4 regions of the Dorea sp. BIOML-A1 genome follow, and region 1 is predicted to be linked to each of the others. Evidence: predicted binding sites of a transcription regulator. Region 1 holds the regulator's gene; each other region holds the start of a gene.

Region 1 (3,429 bases):
ATCAGTGTTCTGGAATCTTTTAATACACAGGTTACCTGATATCCGTCAGCGAATTTCTTCAGGATCTGTATCCGGTCTTCTCTAAGATCTTCCACAGGGATGCCTGTAAGTCTAGACATCTCTTTCATATGCGGCGTAAATATGAACTTCCGGTCTGCCAGCCGATCAAGAAGATCTTTGTTATCTGACAGAAGATTTAACCCGTCTGCATCGATCAGGCATGGAACATCCACGTACTCTATAACCGTCCGCAATAACTTCTCCGATGTTGTACTTCTTCCAATGCCGGAACCAATACACACACCGTCTGCCCACTTAAGAAGCTTTAGTACTTCTTCTTTATTAAATTCATCATAAGCCGTTATGATTGCTTCCGGCAGAAGTGTCTGCAATATCTCGCGGTTGTCCTTTGGTGTATAGATTCTGACAAGCCCGGCTCCTGTCATATAAGCCGCATGAGCATTCAAATATGCTGCACCTGCCATACCCTTACTTCCAGCGATCACAAGAAGCCTTCCATAACTTCCCTTATTAGAATCTTCCGGTCTTTCCGGAAGCATTCTACGATATTCTTCTCTTCCAAAAGAATGGATCACATCTGCATCCTGTAATAACGGCTCATGCGAAATGCCAATCTCTGCTACTGTCACTCTTCCTGCATATGCTCTGCCCTGCGCCAGCTCAAGGCCGATCTTTTTCACCTCGAATGTCACTGTATCATCTGCGTGGAATGCACAACCAAGCACACATCCCGTAGAGGCTGAAAGTCCTGATGGGATATCTACTGCAAATTTTGTACCCTGCATCTGATTCATACGTTCAATCACCTGACGATATGTACCTTCAATCTTACGGCTCAGTCCGACTCCGAACACGGCGTCTATCACTATGCTGTAGCTGTTATCCTGCGGGATATCTTCCGTGATCTTACCACCACATTCTTTAAGACGTCTTATCTGTTCCCGTGTCTCCGGTGTACAATGCTCTGGATTGCCGACCAGATAAGTATCCACAGAACACCCCATATTCTTCAAGATCCTGGCGATGGCAAATCCATCTCCACCATTATTCCCTGATCCACATACCACACAGACAGAAGAAAGATCCAGATTCTCACTTTGCATCGTCTGTACACAGGCATTTGCTGCACGCTCCATTAATTCCAGTGATGCAATGCCCAGTTCCTGAATCGTGTACTGATCGGCAGCCTTCATCTGCGCAGCATTAACCAGAAGTTTCATATATTCATTCATCTCCCATCAGATATATCTCTGCAACAAAAGAACGTGTAAAAATATGTCCGTATTCCAGACTACTCCTACACGCTTTCTTGTATTATAGTTTATTTATGGTCCTCTTTGTAACGACTGATATTGTATGACAACTGCATCAGACTTTCTGACAGATGCACATTCTCAACAACAACATTATCCGGAAGGTTCAAATCTGTATGTGCAAAGTTCCAGATCGCACGTACTCCGTTCTCAACCAGCATATTCGCAACTTCAATTGCTTTCTCTTTCGGAATCGTCAGAACTGCAATATCAATCTCATTATTCTGAACGAACGTTTTAAGATCATCCATCATACGGATCGGAACTCCACGGATGGATACTCCCTGAAGTCTTGGATTCACATCAAAGATTCCTTTCAGAATGAATCCACGGTTCTCGAAGGCTGCATAATTAGCCAGTGCCTGCCCAAGATTACCTGCACCAATGATAATAATATTGTGGTCTTCTTCCAATCCTAATATCTTTCCAATCTCTGTGTATAAATACTTAACATTATAACCGTATCCCTGTTGTCCGAATCCTCCGAAATTATTAAGATCCTGACGGATCTGGGATGCTGTTACTTTCATCCGCTTACTCAGATCGTTCGAAGAAATCCGCTCTACACCATTTTCCAACAGTTCGCCCAAATATCTGTAATACCTCGGCAATCTTCTTATGACCGCACGAGAAATCTCTCTTTCTTCCAATGTTTTCACCCTTCCAATCATAGTCTAAAATAATTATATAAAATTGAAAGATTATTGTCAAACTATTGTTGAATTTTATGCAATTTCCGTTATAATAAAGTAGCATGTGTAAATGCATTTTGAGAATACCAACGTATCAATTATCCATAACTCAGGAGGAAATATATGATATTAGCATGTCACGGGATCCAGAAATCTTTCGGTGAACACCTCATCGTCAGAGATGGATCCTTCCATATAGAAGATCACGAAAAAGCAGCTCTTGTCGGACCGAACGGTGCCGGTAAGTCCACTCTGCTCAAAATGATTGTAGGCGAATCAGCCCCGGATGACGGCAACGTCATCCTGACAAAAGGTAAGACACTTGGCTATCTTGCCCAGCATCAAGAGATGCAAAGCGGTAATACGATCTATGAAGAAGTCCGCACCGCAAAGGCCGATATAATCGCTATGGAGCGCCGTATCCGCGAGATCGAGATGGAACTTAAGCATCTCTCCGGCGACGCCCTGAACGACCGTCTGGAAACTTACAACCGCCTTACGGCCGCTTTCGAACGTGAGAACGGCTATTCTTGCGAAAGTGAGATCACCGGTGTGTTAAAGGGACTTGGATTTACGGAAAATGATTTCACCAAACCCGTCGACACTCTCTCCGGAGGACAGAAAACCCGTGTATCTCTCGGCAAGCTTCTGTTAACGAAACCAGACATTTTGCTTCTTGATGAGCCAACCAACCATCTGGATCTGAATTCAATTGCATGGCTTGAATCCTATCTTCTAAACTATCAGGGAGCTGTGCTGATCGTGTCTCATGACCGTTATTTTTTGAACAAAGTTGTCACTAAAGTTCTTGAAATCGAGCTTGGAGAACTTCGTACTTATATGGGAAATTACAGCGACTATGCAGCAAAGAAGCAGCAGCTTCGCGACATACGCCTGAAGGAATATCTTAACCAGCAGCAGGAAATCAAGCATCAGGAAGCGGTTATCGAAAAGCTTCGTTCTTTCAACCGCGAAAAATCCATCAAACGTGCCGAAAGCCGCGAAAAGATGTTGGAAAAGATGCAGACCATCGAAAAACCGATAGAAGTTAATACAGATATACATCTGAAACTGGAACCATCCTGTGTAAGCGGCAATGATGTTCTGACTATTGAACATTTAAGCAAATCTTTCCCCGGACAGGAACTTTTTACAGACGTTAATCTCGAGATCAAACGTGGTGAACATGTCGCAGTAATCGGTGATAACGGAACAGGAAAGACTACGCTTCTTAAGATCTTAAACCGAGTGGTATCTGCTGATTCCGGTACTTATACACTTGGCTCCAATGTTAAGATTGGCTACTACGATCAGGAACATCATGTCCTTCATATGGAGAAAACAATTTTTGACGAGATTTCCGATGATTATCCGACTCTTACGAATACGGAAATCCGGAATGT
Region 2 (3,429 bases), on a different contig from region 1:
TACTGGTAGTCGCTTTGGAACGAATATGTGGTGAAGATGACATTTTCAAATTGTTCTCACTCACTTTTGTTCACCTCTTCTTCTTTCTTGTTTTATTTTTTCTTTCTACGGTTCGCTAAAGCAATCTTTCTCATAGATCCGATTGCCTGTTTCAGCGGCCGTTTTGCCGGACATACGAAACTGCACGAACCACATTCCATACATTCGAGTCCTTCATGTTTTGTAAACTTCTCTTCGTCATGATGTTCTGCATAATCCGCCAGTCTCGATGGGATCAGGCGGCTTGGACAGGCTTCTACACAGCGTCCGCAGTTGATACATGCAGACGGCTCCATCTTAGCCACTTCATCTTTGGTAAATCCAAGAATTGATGAAGATGTCTTTGTTACAGGTACATCTAATGAGAACATGGAGAATCCCATCATCGGACCACCGGAGATGAGTTTCTCAGGCTCTGTCTTAAATCCTCCTGCTGCTTCTACCAGTTCCTGCTGGTTCATACCAAACGGAACTCGGAAGTTACCTGGTTCTGCAACCGCATCACCACTGACTGTCACTACACGCTCCATAGAAGGCTTTCCTTCTACTACTGCCTGGTAAACACTTACCATTGTAGCCACGTTGTCTACGACGCATCCTGCATCTGCCGGAAGCATTGCAGAATTGATCGCACGTCCTGTTGTTGCATAGATAAGCTGACGCTCACCACCCTGAGGATACTTGGTCTTCAGAGCCATCACCTCGATACGTGGTTCATCTTTCGTCAGTTCTTTTAATTTTTCAATACAATCCGGTTTGTTGTCCTCTACGCCAAAGATTCCTTTTGCGTTGTCGAACAGACGGAGAATGATCTTCATTCCTCCGACCAGCTTTTCCGGAGTCTCGATCATTGTTCTGTAGTCAGCGGTGATATATGGCTCACACTCTGCACAGTTTGCAATGATATAATCAATCTTTTCCGGTTCCTTCGGTGAAAGCTTTACTCTGGTAGGGAAACCTGCACCACCCATACCTACAACTCCCGCTGTTCCAATCGCATTCAGAATGTCTTCTTTGCTCATATCCTCTAACGGAGTCACTTCCGGATATTCCACTTCTTTGTACTCGCCATCATTCTCGATCACGATACTGTTCACTCTTCCACCTGTCGGGTTTAAATGCGGTGCAATAGCCTTTACTGTTCCGGATACAGATGCATAGATCGGAGCAGACACAAATCCTCCTGCTTCTGCTATCATCTGGCCTTTTAAAACATGATCGCCAACAGCTACCACAGGATTTGCCGGAGCACCGATATGCTGTGATACAGGATACACCAGATCGCCCTTAGGTTTTACTTCGACAATTGCCTTATCTTTAGCCAGGCTCTTGCCGTCATCCGGGTGGATTCCACCCTTAAATGTTAACAATGCCATCCTTTTTTCCTTCCTTCCTATTTACTCTTTATATAATATACAGGAAAAATAGACAATTTTCTATAGAAAGTGACTAATTCCATTGTATATTTTCATGAACATCTTGTCGCATTTTTAACAAATGCATATACGCACAGAAAACCTGCCATAGGCAGGTTTCCCAAGATAGTACATCATTGAGCCTTTTTACTTATCCCGGCTCATTGTTATCTTTAGCTTCAGAAAGGATAGAGGAAATCACCTCTATCCTTGTATATCTGTCACAATATTATTCAGCGTCTGTCTCTTCAGAAGCTTCTTCCGGCTGTTCTAACGCTTTCATGCTCAGGCTGATCTTCTTCTCAGCTTCGTTCAGGTCTACGACCTGAGCTGTGATCTCCTGTCCTACTGAAAGTACATCCGACGGTTTGTCAACATGAGCTCTTGAAATCTGTGAAACATGAAGTAACGCATCTACTCCAGGAGCTAATTCAACGAATGCTCCGAAGTCTGTCATTCTTGCAACTTTTCCTGTAATCACTGTTCCTACTGCATAATCCTCTGCTGCATTTGCCCATGGATTTGTCTCCGGGAATTTCAGGCTGAGTGCGATCTTTGTATCATGGATATCTTTGATCATCACTTCCACTTTATCTCCTACCTGGAATACTTTCTTAGGATTCTCAACACGTCCCCAAGACATTTCGGAGATATGAAGCAGACCATCTACTCCGCCAAGATCGATGAATGCTCCGAAATCTGTAACGTTCTTTACAGTTCCTTCCATTCTGTCTCCTACACTGATCTTTGCGAACAGTTCTTTCTGTTTTTCAGCACGTTCAGCAACAAGGAGCTGTCTTCTGTCACCAATCACGCGGTTTCTTCTAGGATTGAACTCGCTGATCACGAACTCGATCTCCTGTCCCTGATATTTGCTCAGGTCTTTTTCATATGTGTCAGAAACAAGGCTTGCAGGAATGAATACTCTTGCTTCGTCAACTACTACGCTTAATCCACCGCCAAGAATCTGAGTTACAGGAGCTTTTAACACTTCATGATTCTCGAATGCTTCTTTTAATCTTTCATTTCCTTTTTCTGCTGCAAGTCTCTTGTATGTCAGCAGAACCTGTCCTTCTCCGTCATTTACCTTCAGGACTTTTGCGCTCATCTGATCACCAACAGATACAACTGTTGTAAGATCAACATTTGCCTCGTTAGTATATTCGTTTCTTGTAATGATACCGTCTGCTTTGTAGCCTATATTCAAGATGATTTCATCAGGTTTAACGTCGATGACTGTACCATCTACAACCTCTCCATTTCTTATTGTCTTAAAAGACTCTTCTAACATTTGTTCAAAAGTTAATTCTGACATTATTTTGAACCTCCTCAATTATTTTATTGGGCGTGGATGCCCCTGCTGTAATACCTACTGATTCCACGGACCTTAATTGATTAATATCCAAATCGTCAAGTGTCTGTATATAGTACGTATTCAAACATTCCTCTTTGCAGATTTCAAATAGCTTCTGAGTATTCGAACTACGTTTATCACCTATCACAACCATAGCATCTACTCTCGCTGCAATTTGACGGGCTTCGGTCTGCCTTTCTTTCGTCGCATTGCAAATCGTATTTAAAACAACTATATCATACCTCTTTTTCGAAATAATTTCAACTAATTCTTTGAATTTATTGTAGTTAAATGTCGTCTGGGCCACGATACATACTTTCTGATCTTTATCCGGCAATTCAAATCGTTCTGCATCTTCCGGTGTCTGCACCACCGTCACCTGTTCTCCTGCCCAGCCGCGGATTCCCTGCACCTCCGGATGCTCACCGTTTCCGACAATCACAATGTATGACCCCTCTGCGCTTTTTTCTGCAACGATCTTATGAATCTTCTTCACGAAAGGACACGTTGCATCCACACAGGTGATTCCACGTTCTTCCAGGATATCGTAGATATATTTTGCTACACCATGGGACCGTATCACTACCACATCCGCATCTGCCGTTTTCAGTTCTTCTTCAT
Region 3 (3,429 bases), on a different contig from region 1:
CGAAGATCATGACCGGATCCAGGATAATGTTGATGACCGCACCTGACATCATACAGGTCATCGACTCTACCATACGGCCGACTGCCTGAAATGTCTTCTCAAATACCAGTTGCCAAGATAATGCTGTGGCAAATAAAAATGCAATTCTTGAATAACGCACACCATAGTCCACGATCTGTGCATTTCCCGTAAACATCTGTAAAAACGGTCTCATTACGGCAATTCCCAAAATCATAAAACCGATTCCGTGAATGGTTCCGAGCAGCATTCCCTGTGTTGCTGCCCTGTCTGCCATCTCTTTATCCTGAGCTCCCAGGTAAAATGAGATGACCGCATTGATTCCGATTCCAAATCCGATCATCACAGCATTGACTAGATTCTGCACTGGATACACCAGTGATAATGCCGTCATGGCATCTTCGCTGATCCTGGCGATGAAGAAGCTGTCCACAATATTGTAAAGTGAACTCACCATCATAGAAAGCACCATCGGCAGTGCCATTGACAATATCAGTTTTAACACCGGCTGTTCTTTCATATATGTCTGATCCATATAATTTCCCCTTTCTTTTTCCACATACATAACATATCAATTTTATTATGGATTTTATGATTTCTATGCACTAAAAAAGCCACATGACCGAACGCATCAGTCATGTGGCGAAAAATAGATTGCTCCAGAAAAATCCACACATGTTTTAGAGGGACATTATAGCATTATCTTTTGATGAATGTCAACCACTGATCCCGTGAGTTTTTAACAAATCTTATTCCTCTAAAATGAAATGCTTTCCAAAACGGACGGATGTGACTTTATCCTTCTCCCGTTCTTGGAAAGCATTTCCTGTTAGATTATGTATTTGGATTATATATTATTCTCCGAGGAAATATTTACCGTATGCATCTGCTGCTTTGATTGCTGCACATACAGTCTCCGGTGTTACCTCGAATGGCATATTGTGAAGCGTGTCGTTCTCTGCACAGGCTGCCGTTGCAACTGCCATCAGCTTCTCATCTGTTACTTCTGTGATTCCCAGTTCTTTTAATGTCACAGGCAGTCCCAGTTCGATACACCAATCGATGATATCTTCCAGTTCTTCTGCCGGAATGTTCTCCAGTACCAGCTGTGTAATCGTTCCAAATGCGACTTTCTCGCCATGATACATGTGATGGCACTCATCCAGTACGGTAAATCCATTATGAATTGCGTGCGCTCCTGCAAGTCCGCCACTCTCAAATCCGATACCACTCAGCAATGTATTGGCTTCGATGACTTTTTCTACAGCCGGTGTACATGCTCCTGCTTCCAAAGCAAGTTTTGCCTTTACTCCTTCTGCCATCAGCGTATCAAAACAGAGTTTTGCAAGTGCGATTGCTGCCTGTGTGACCTGTCCACCCGCACATGTCGTTGCTCCGCTTACCTGACAGGCTCTTGCTTCAAAATATGTTGCCAGCGCATCACCCATTCCGGAAACGGTAAGTCTTACCGGTGATTTTGCAATGATCTCAGTATCCATCAGAACCATGTCCGGGTTGGCCGGAAGGAATAAGTACTCTTCGAATACACCAGCATCTGTATAAATAACAGACAGTGCGCTGCAAGGTGCATCTGTTGAGGCGATCGTCGGACAGATCAGAACCGGTGCTTCTTTATAATAAGCAACTGCCTTGGCCGTGTCCAGGATCTTACCACCGCCGATACCGATCACGACATCACAGCCCTTCTCATTCATGATGTCTACCAGTCGGTTGATCTCATTCTTACTGCATTCTCTGTTGAAATACTCGTACACAGGTGTGATCTCGTATCCTTCAAATCCGGTATTTACAACGTCCCCGATACGTTTATATCCTGATTCTGTGATCAGTACAAGTGCTTTTTTGCCATACTTCTGAGCATATTCACCCAGCTTCTTCAGCTCACCTGCACCCTGTACATATTTACTTGGACTACATAAAATCTTTGCCATGCTATTACCCTCCTGTAATCTTCACGTTTTATATGTTATTTTATTAACAATCTGGTTTTATTGTATGCTATCGATACAGTTGTGTCAATAAAACAGGAGGAAAACATTTACTTTTCTTAGTGTCATATCACTATACCCTGACAGTGATCTATCTCATGCTGAATAATCTGTGCCGTCCATCCGGTATATTTCTGTCTCTGCTTTTTGAAATTCATGTCCTGATATTCTACTTCAATCTCCTGATATCGAGTGCATTTTCTCACACCGGTAAGGGAAAGGCAGCCTTCTTCCGTCTCATATTTTCCGAAACGTTTTACAATCTTCGGATTGAACATTGCCATATTCATGAATCCCATATTAACGGCTATGATACATTTCTTCACTCCGATCATATTCGCTGCCATGCCGACACAGCCTTCCTCGTGCGCTTTCAATGTATCTAACAAATCCACTGCAACCTGCTTGTCCGCCTCTGTTGCCGGCTCGGATCTCTGGTTCAGGAAAAATATGTCTTTCATAATCGGTCTTATCATGCTTTGTTACTCTCTTTCGTATGCGTTTTCATATAATTATAAAATTCTTGGTGCAGCCGCTGGAATTCTTCCGGTGCATGCATCGCATGTCGGTAAAGAAATCTGTTGCCAAATTCACTCTGATATACTCTGCTTAGAACCCCTGCCAGCATTCCTGTCGGCATATCTTTGATCATATAGAGCTTTGCAGGGCACAACATTCCCTTCTGGGCGATCCACTTCAGGTTCTTTTTCATCCGATAAGCTGTCAGCGTCATCAATTTTTCATTTGCACAGATTTTTTCCGGATGCCTGCTCTGGTAATAAGCATCTGCCAGCGGAATGATCACGCCAAGATGTGAGATCTGCCAGTGATGCATTTCCGGAACGATCTGATATGGAATGTGGCTTTTTCTAAATATGTATGCCAGTGCTTCTTCCCTGCTGCTCTTTCTTCCTCCGATCTCACCGAATGTTGTCGGCTGGATTGCTCTTGGCAGAAGCTGTGCATCCAGAATCCCACCTTCGATACAGCCGCCCGCTCCCGGAAATGCCGGAAGGATCCTGCCTTTTCCGCAGATTTTCTCCCATCTGCCATATGGTTTGATCGTATTAATCATCGTGACAATATTCGGACTTTTATTCTTACTGATATCTTCCAGTGCTTCTTCTACTTGATTCTCACGTACGGTCAGGAAAATAAACTGGTAGCGGTCATCCGGTTTTAACTCACTGATCGTCTTAACCTCAACTTTATGCGTTCTTGTCTTGCCTCTGTACCATAGACCGTGTCCCTGTAATTCTTTTAACCGCTGCCCTCTTGCTAAGACTGTTACATCCAGTCCCGCTTTGGCGAATCTGGATGCGTAGAAGCTTCCGATGACTCCAGCGCCGTAGATTAGGATCCGCATGGTGTATTCCTCCTTGGTGTATATTCGTATGTTCTG
Region 4 (3,429 bases), on a different contig from region 1:
AGAAGATGCATCCAGTCCATTTCCGATAACCGGCATCATTTCGATGATGGTTGTCTCTGCACCGCGTGGGGCAAAGAATTCAACAACATCAAGTCCTACCGCACCGCCTCCGACAACAACAACCTTCTTGCCTGTCATGTCTTCCGGATAGTTCTTAACATCTGCGATCATATCTTTGATAGAATACACGCTGGCATCTTTCTTGCCAAGATTGTCATGCAGTCCTTCGATCGGTGGAAGGAGCGGTACCGAACCAGTTGAATTTACAACAAGATCCGGGTTGTATTTTTTAATCTCAGCGACCGTTGCATCTACTCCTGTTTTGATTGTCAGATTCGGAAGTTTTGATGCACGGTATTTCAGATAAGTCGGAAAATCCGCAAGTCTCTTCTTCGCAGGAATCTTAGAGATCTCTACCGACAGACCGCCTGCTTCTTTCTCTTTCTCCAGTAACGTAACTTTACATCCAACTTCGGCAGCTGTACATGCAGCTTCCAGTCCGGCAGTTCCGGCACCTATAACTACGACATTACATGGTTTATTTACTTTCTGTTTTTTATAAGCTTCTCCGTTGATCAGATCCGGGTTGACCGTACAGCGAAGCGGTTTGTTACCGCCGATACGGTTGCCGACACATCCGACGTTACAAGAGATACATTTACGGATATCACATACATCCCCGTACTGTGCTTTATTACACCAGTCAGGATCGGCGATCAGTCCACGTCCCATACCGATCAGATCAGCATCACCTCTGGCAAGGATGTCATCGGCAATCTTAGGATCACGGATATTTCCGATTGCGATCGTCGGCTTTCCGAATTTATCACGAACCGCCTTCGCCATGTATGAACGCCATCCATCTTCCAGATAGTTCGCATCAATCTGATACTGGATAGAAGCATTTAATCCGGCTGAAGTATCGTAGATATCTACTTCATCGTTCAGGTATTCCAGATATTCCAGGCAATCTTCTACCGTATTCCCACCTTCGACAAGCTCGTCTACACTAAGACGCAGAGAGATTGGAACTCTAGGTCCGACAGCCTTACGGACTTCATCAATGACCATACGGCAGAAACGGGCTCGGTTCTCAGCAGATCCGCCAAATTCATCTGTACGGTCATTTGTAGTAGGCGATAAGAACTGGCTGATCAGATAAGAGTGTCCGGCATGGATCTCTACAACATCAAATCCGGCATTGACTGCTCTCTTTGCAGCGGTTCCATAATCTTTTGCAATGCTTGTGATCTCCTCTTTCGAAAGTCCGCGCGGAATCTCTCCACCGGCTTTTGACGGAAAACGTGACGCAGATACCGGCTGCATACCGATTCTGGAACTCATCGCAGACGCACCTGCATGATTGATCTGAATCCCCATCAGCGCCCCCTGTCTGTGACAGGCTTCCGTTAATGTAAAAAGGCGTGGAATGTAACAGTCTTTGTCAAGACGCAGCTGTGTCGTTCCGTTTGATCCTTCCGGATATTTTACACAGACATTTTCAACCATGATAAGCCCTGTGCCGCCACGTGCACGCAGCTCATAATATTTGATATGTTCGTCGCTCAGTTCCCCATCATGTCCGGCGAAATCACTTCCCATAGGCATCATTACAACACGGTTTTTGAGTGTCATACCTCTGATCGTAAGAGGGCTGAATACGTGTGGAAAATTGTTTTTCATAGTTTACTAACCTCCATAAAAATATGATTGTATTTGTTTGCATTTCTTTATAATTTGATTATATGATTTTGTTAAATAAAAGACAAATTAGTATTTTTATGAAAGTTGATAGATTTTGTCTATGAATTTTAATCATAAAAAAGTGGCCGCTGCGACGGCAGATTATTTACTACCGGTACAGCGGCCATTTTTCTTACTTTTTTATTTTTTCTGATTTTTTTCAGGTATTAATTTCCCGGCGATCAGACACAGAATGATCGTGATCACCATATCCGGCAATGTATTTCCTACCGGCATATCTACATTCATAAGAATTCTGTACACAACGAATCCAATCACCCAGATGATCATATTCGGCACATATACTGCCCGACTGCTCTTGTCTTGTTTTAACAGGAAAAAATCAGCAATCTGAATAGCGATCATCGGTGCAAATACAGAACCGATCAGATACAGGAAATCTGTTATATTATCCATCGGATATACAATTGCAGCGACCGTTCCAATCACTGTCACAACAATAGCAACATGCTTTCCGTTCCATCTGCTTACAACCGTCTCACTGGAGATTCCAGCAGAGTATGCATCCAGGAAAGTGGTTGTAACTGTTGAAAATACAATGATCAGAAGTCCCAGGATGCCAAGACCTGCCTTTAACATGATCTGTGCAATGTCATACTCTCCGGTAATGATAGCAGCTCCCATTCCGATCACATACATCCAGCAGCTTACGATTCCATATGTAACCGCACTGACTGCAGTTGCTTTCACCGGCTCCTTCGCCTCTCTTGTGTAATCACTGATCAGTGGCAGCCACGATAATGGCATCGCAACCGCAAGTTCTACTGCTGCTCCAAATGTCATACTGTCGTCAGACGGTGTTCCCACCCCACTTCCTGTAAATATCACCTTACACAGAATCAGTGTCAGGATAAATAATGCTGCCATCGCAACAGTATTGATCTTGCCCAGATTCGTAATTCCGATCACAATCCACAGAATGATCAACGCTCCTATCACCAGACACCATATCCATCTGCCGGTATGCATCACACCGTCTGCTGCCAGTGCCCCGTCATAGATCATGATCGCAGTCCAGCCGACAAGCTGCAACACATTCAGGACCGCAAAAAGGATACTTCCCTTCTGTCCAAAGCTCATCTTTACAGTCTCCATTGCACTCTTTCTGACTTTTCCGCCGATCACTCCTGCCAGGAACAGCATCAGACAACCAATGATGTGTCCTACTATGATTGCCGCCAGTCCTTTTCCCATGCCAAGCGGGGCCAGATATGTTCCGGTCAGGATCTCTGCGATCGAAACCCCTGCGCCGAACCAGATCAGACCGTTTTCAAATAAGCCGGTACGCTTCTCTTCCATAATGTTTATTCCTCCTCGTCTTCCTTTGTAGTCTTATATAATAGTCTTTTTCAAAGCCTGTTCCAGCAGCTGCATCTCATCATCACTTAGTTTCCACTCAAATACCTTGCAGTTCTCTTCAATTTTATCGCGGCTCTGCGCTCCTATAATACAAGAAGAAATAAAAGGTCTCTGCAAGGTCCAGTTCAATGCAATCTGCGACAATGGAACATTTCGTTCCTCACTGATCTGATCCATTGTTCTTAAAAGAAGCATTACTTTTGAAAACAACGGTTCTTTAAAATATGGGTAAAACCGATTTCGGTTATCATCCACACCATATTCCTTGAGTTCTCTGTATTTTCCGGTTAAAATGCCTCCTCCGAG

Evidence for each region. The regulator Rex, encoded in region 1, represses fermentation and respiration genes when NADH is low (regulators of the CRP and FNR family bind a similar motif). The targets are predictions, from matches to a motif close to ATTGTTAANTANTTAACAAT.
Region 2: a site for Rex is predicted at 1,518-1,537, ahead of rsxC (electron transport complex subunit RsxC). Genes of this name have one in related genera too.
Region 3: a site for Rex is predicted at 2,002-2,021, ahead of GT508_RS04275 (glycerol dehydrogenase). Genes of this name have one in related genera too.
Region 4: a site for Rex is predicted at 1,751-1,770, ahead of GT508_RS11230 (oxidoreductase). Genes of this name have one in related genera too.

Annotation. Positions count from the first base shown of each region.
Region 1 covers NZ_WWSA01000005.1:13,578-17,006, reverse strand. The annotation lists gene GT508_RS03410 (NAD(P)H-hydrate dehydratase) at 1-1,241, opposite strand, end outside; gene GT508_RS03405 (redox-sensing transcriptional repressor Rex) at 1,343-1,984, opposite strand; gene abc-f (ribosomal protection-like ABC-F family protein) at 2,150-3,429, shown strand, end outside.
Region 2 covers NZ_WWSA01000029.1:4,632-8,060, forward strand. The annotation lists gene GT508_RS11130 (RnfABCDGE type electron transport complex subunit D) at 1-43, opposite strand, end outside; gene rsxC (electron transport complex subunit RsxC) at 93-1,415, opposite strand; gene rpsA (30S ribosomal protein S1) at 1,684-2,769, opposite strand; gene ispH (4-hydroxy-3-methylbut-2-enyl diphosphate reductase) at 2,750-3,429, opposite strand, start outside.
Region 3 covers NZ_WWSA01000006.1:54,248-57,676, reverse strand. The annotation lists gene GT508_RS04280 (MATE family efflux transporter) at 1-553, opposite strand, end outside; gene GT508_RS04275 (glycerol dehydrogenase) at 873-1,970, opposite strand; gene GT508_RS04270 (peptide deformylase) at 2,093-2,503, opposite strand; gene GT508_RS04265 (ketopantoate reductase family protein) at 2,500-3,423, opposite strand.
Region 4 covers NZ_WWSA01000029.1:27,112-30,540, forward strand. The annotation lists gene GT508_RS11230 (oxidoreductase) at 1-1,683, opposite strand, end outside; gene cytX (putative hydroxymethylpyrimidine transporter CytX) at 1,885-3,063, opposite strand; gene GT508_RS11240 (aldo/keto reductase) at 3,097-3,429, opposite strand, start outside.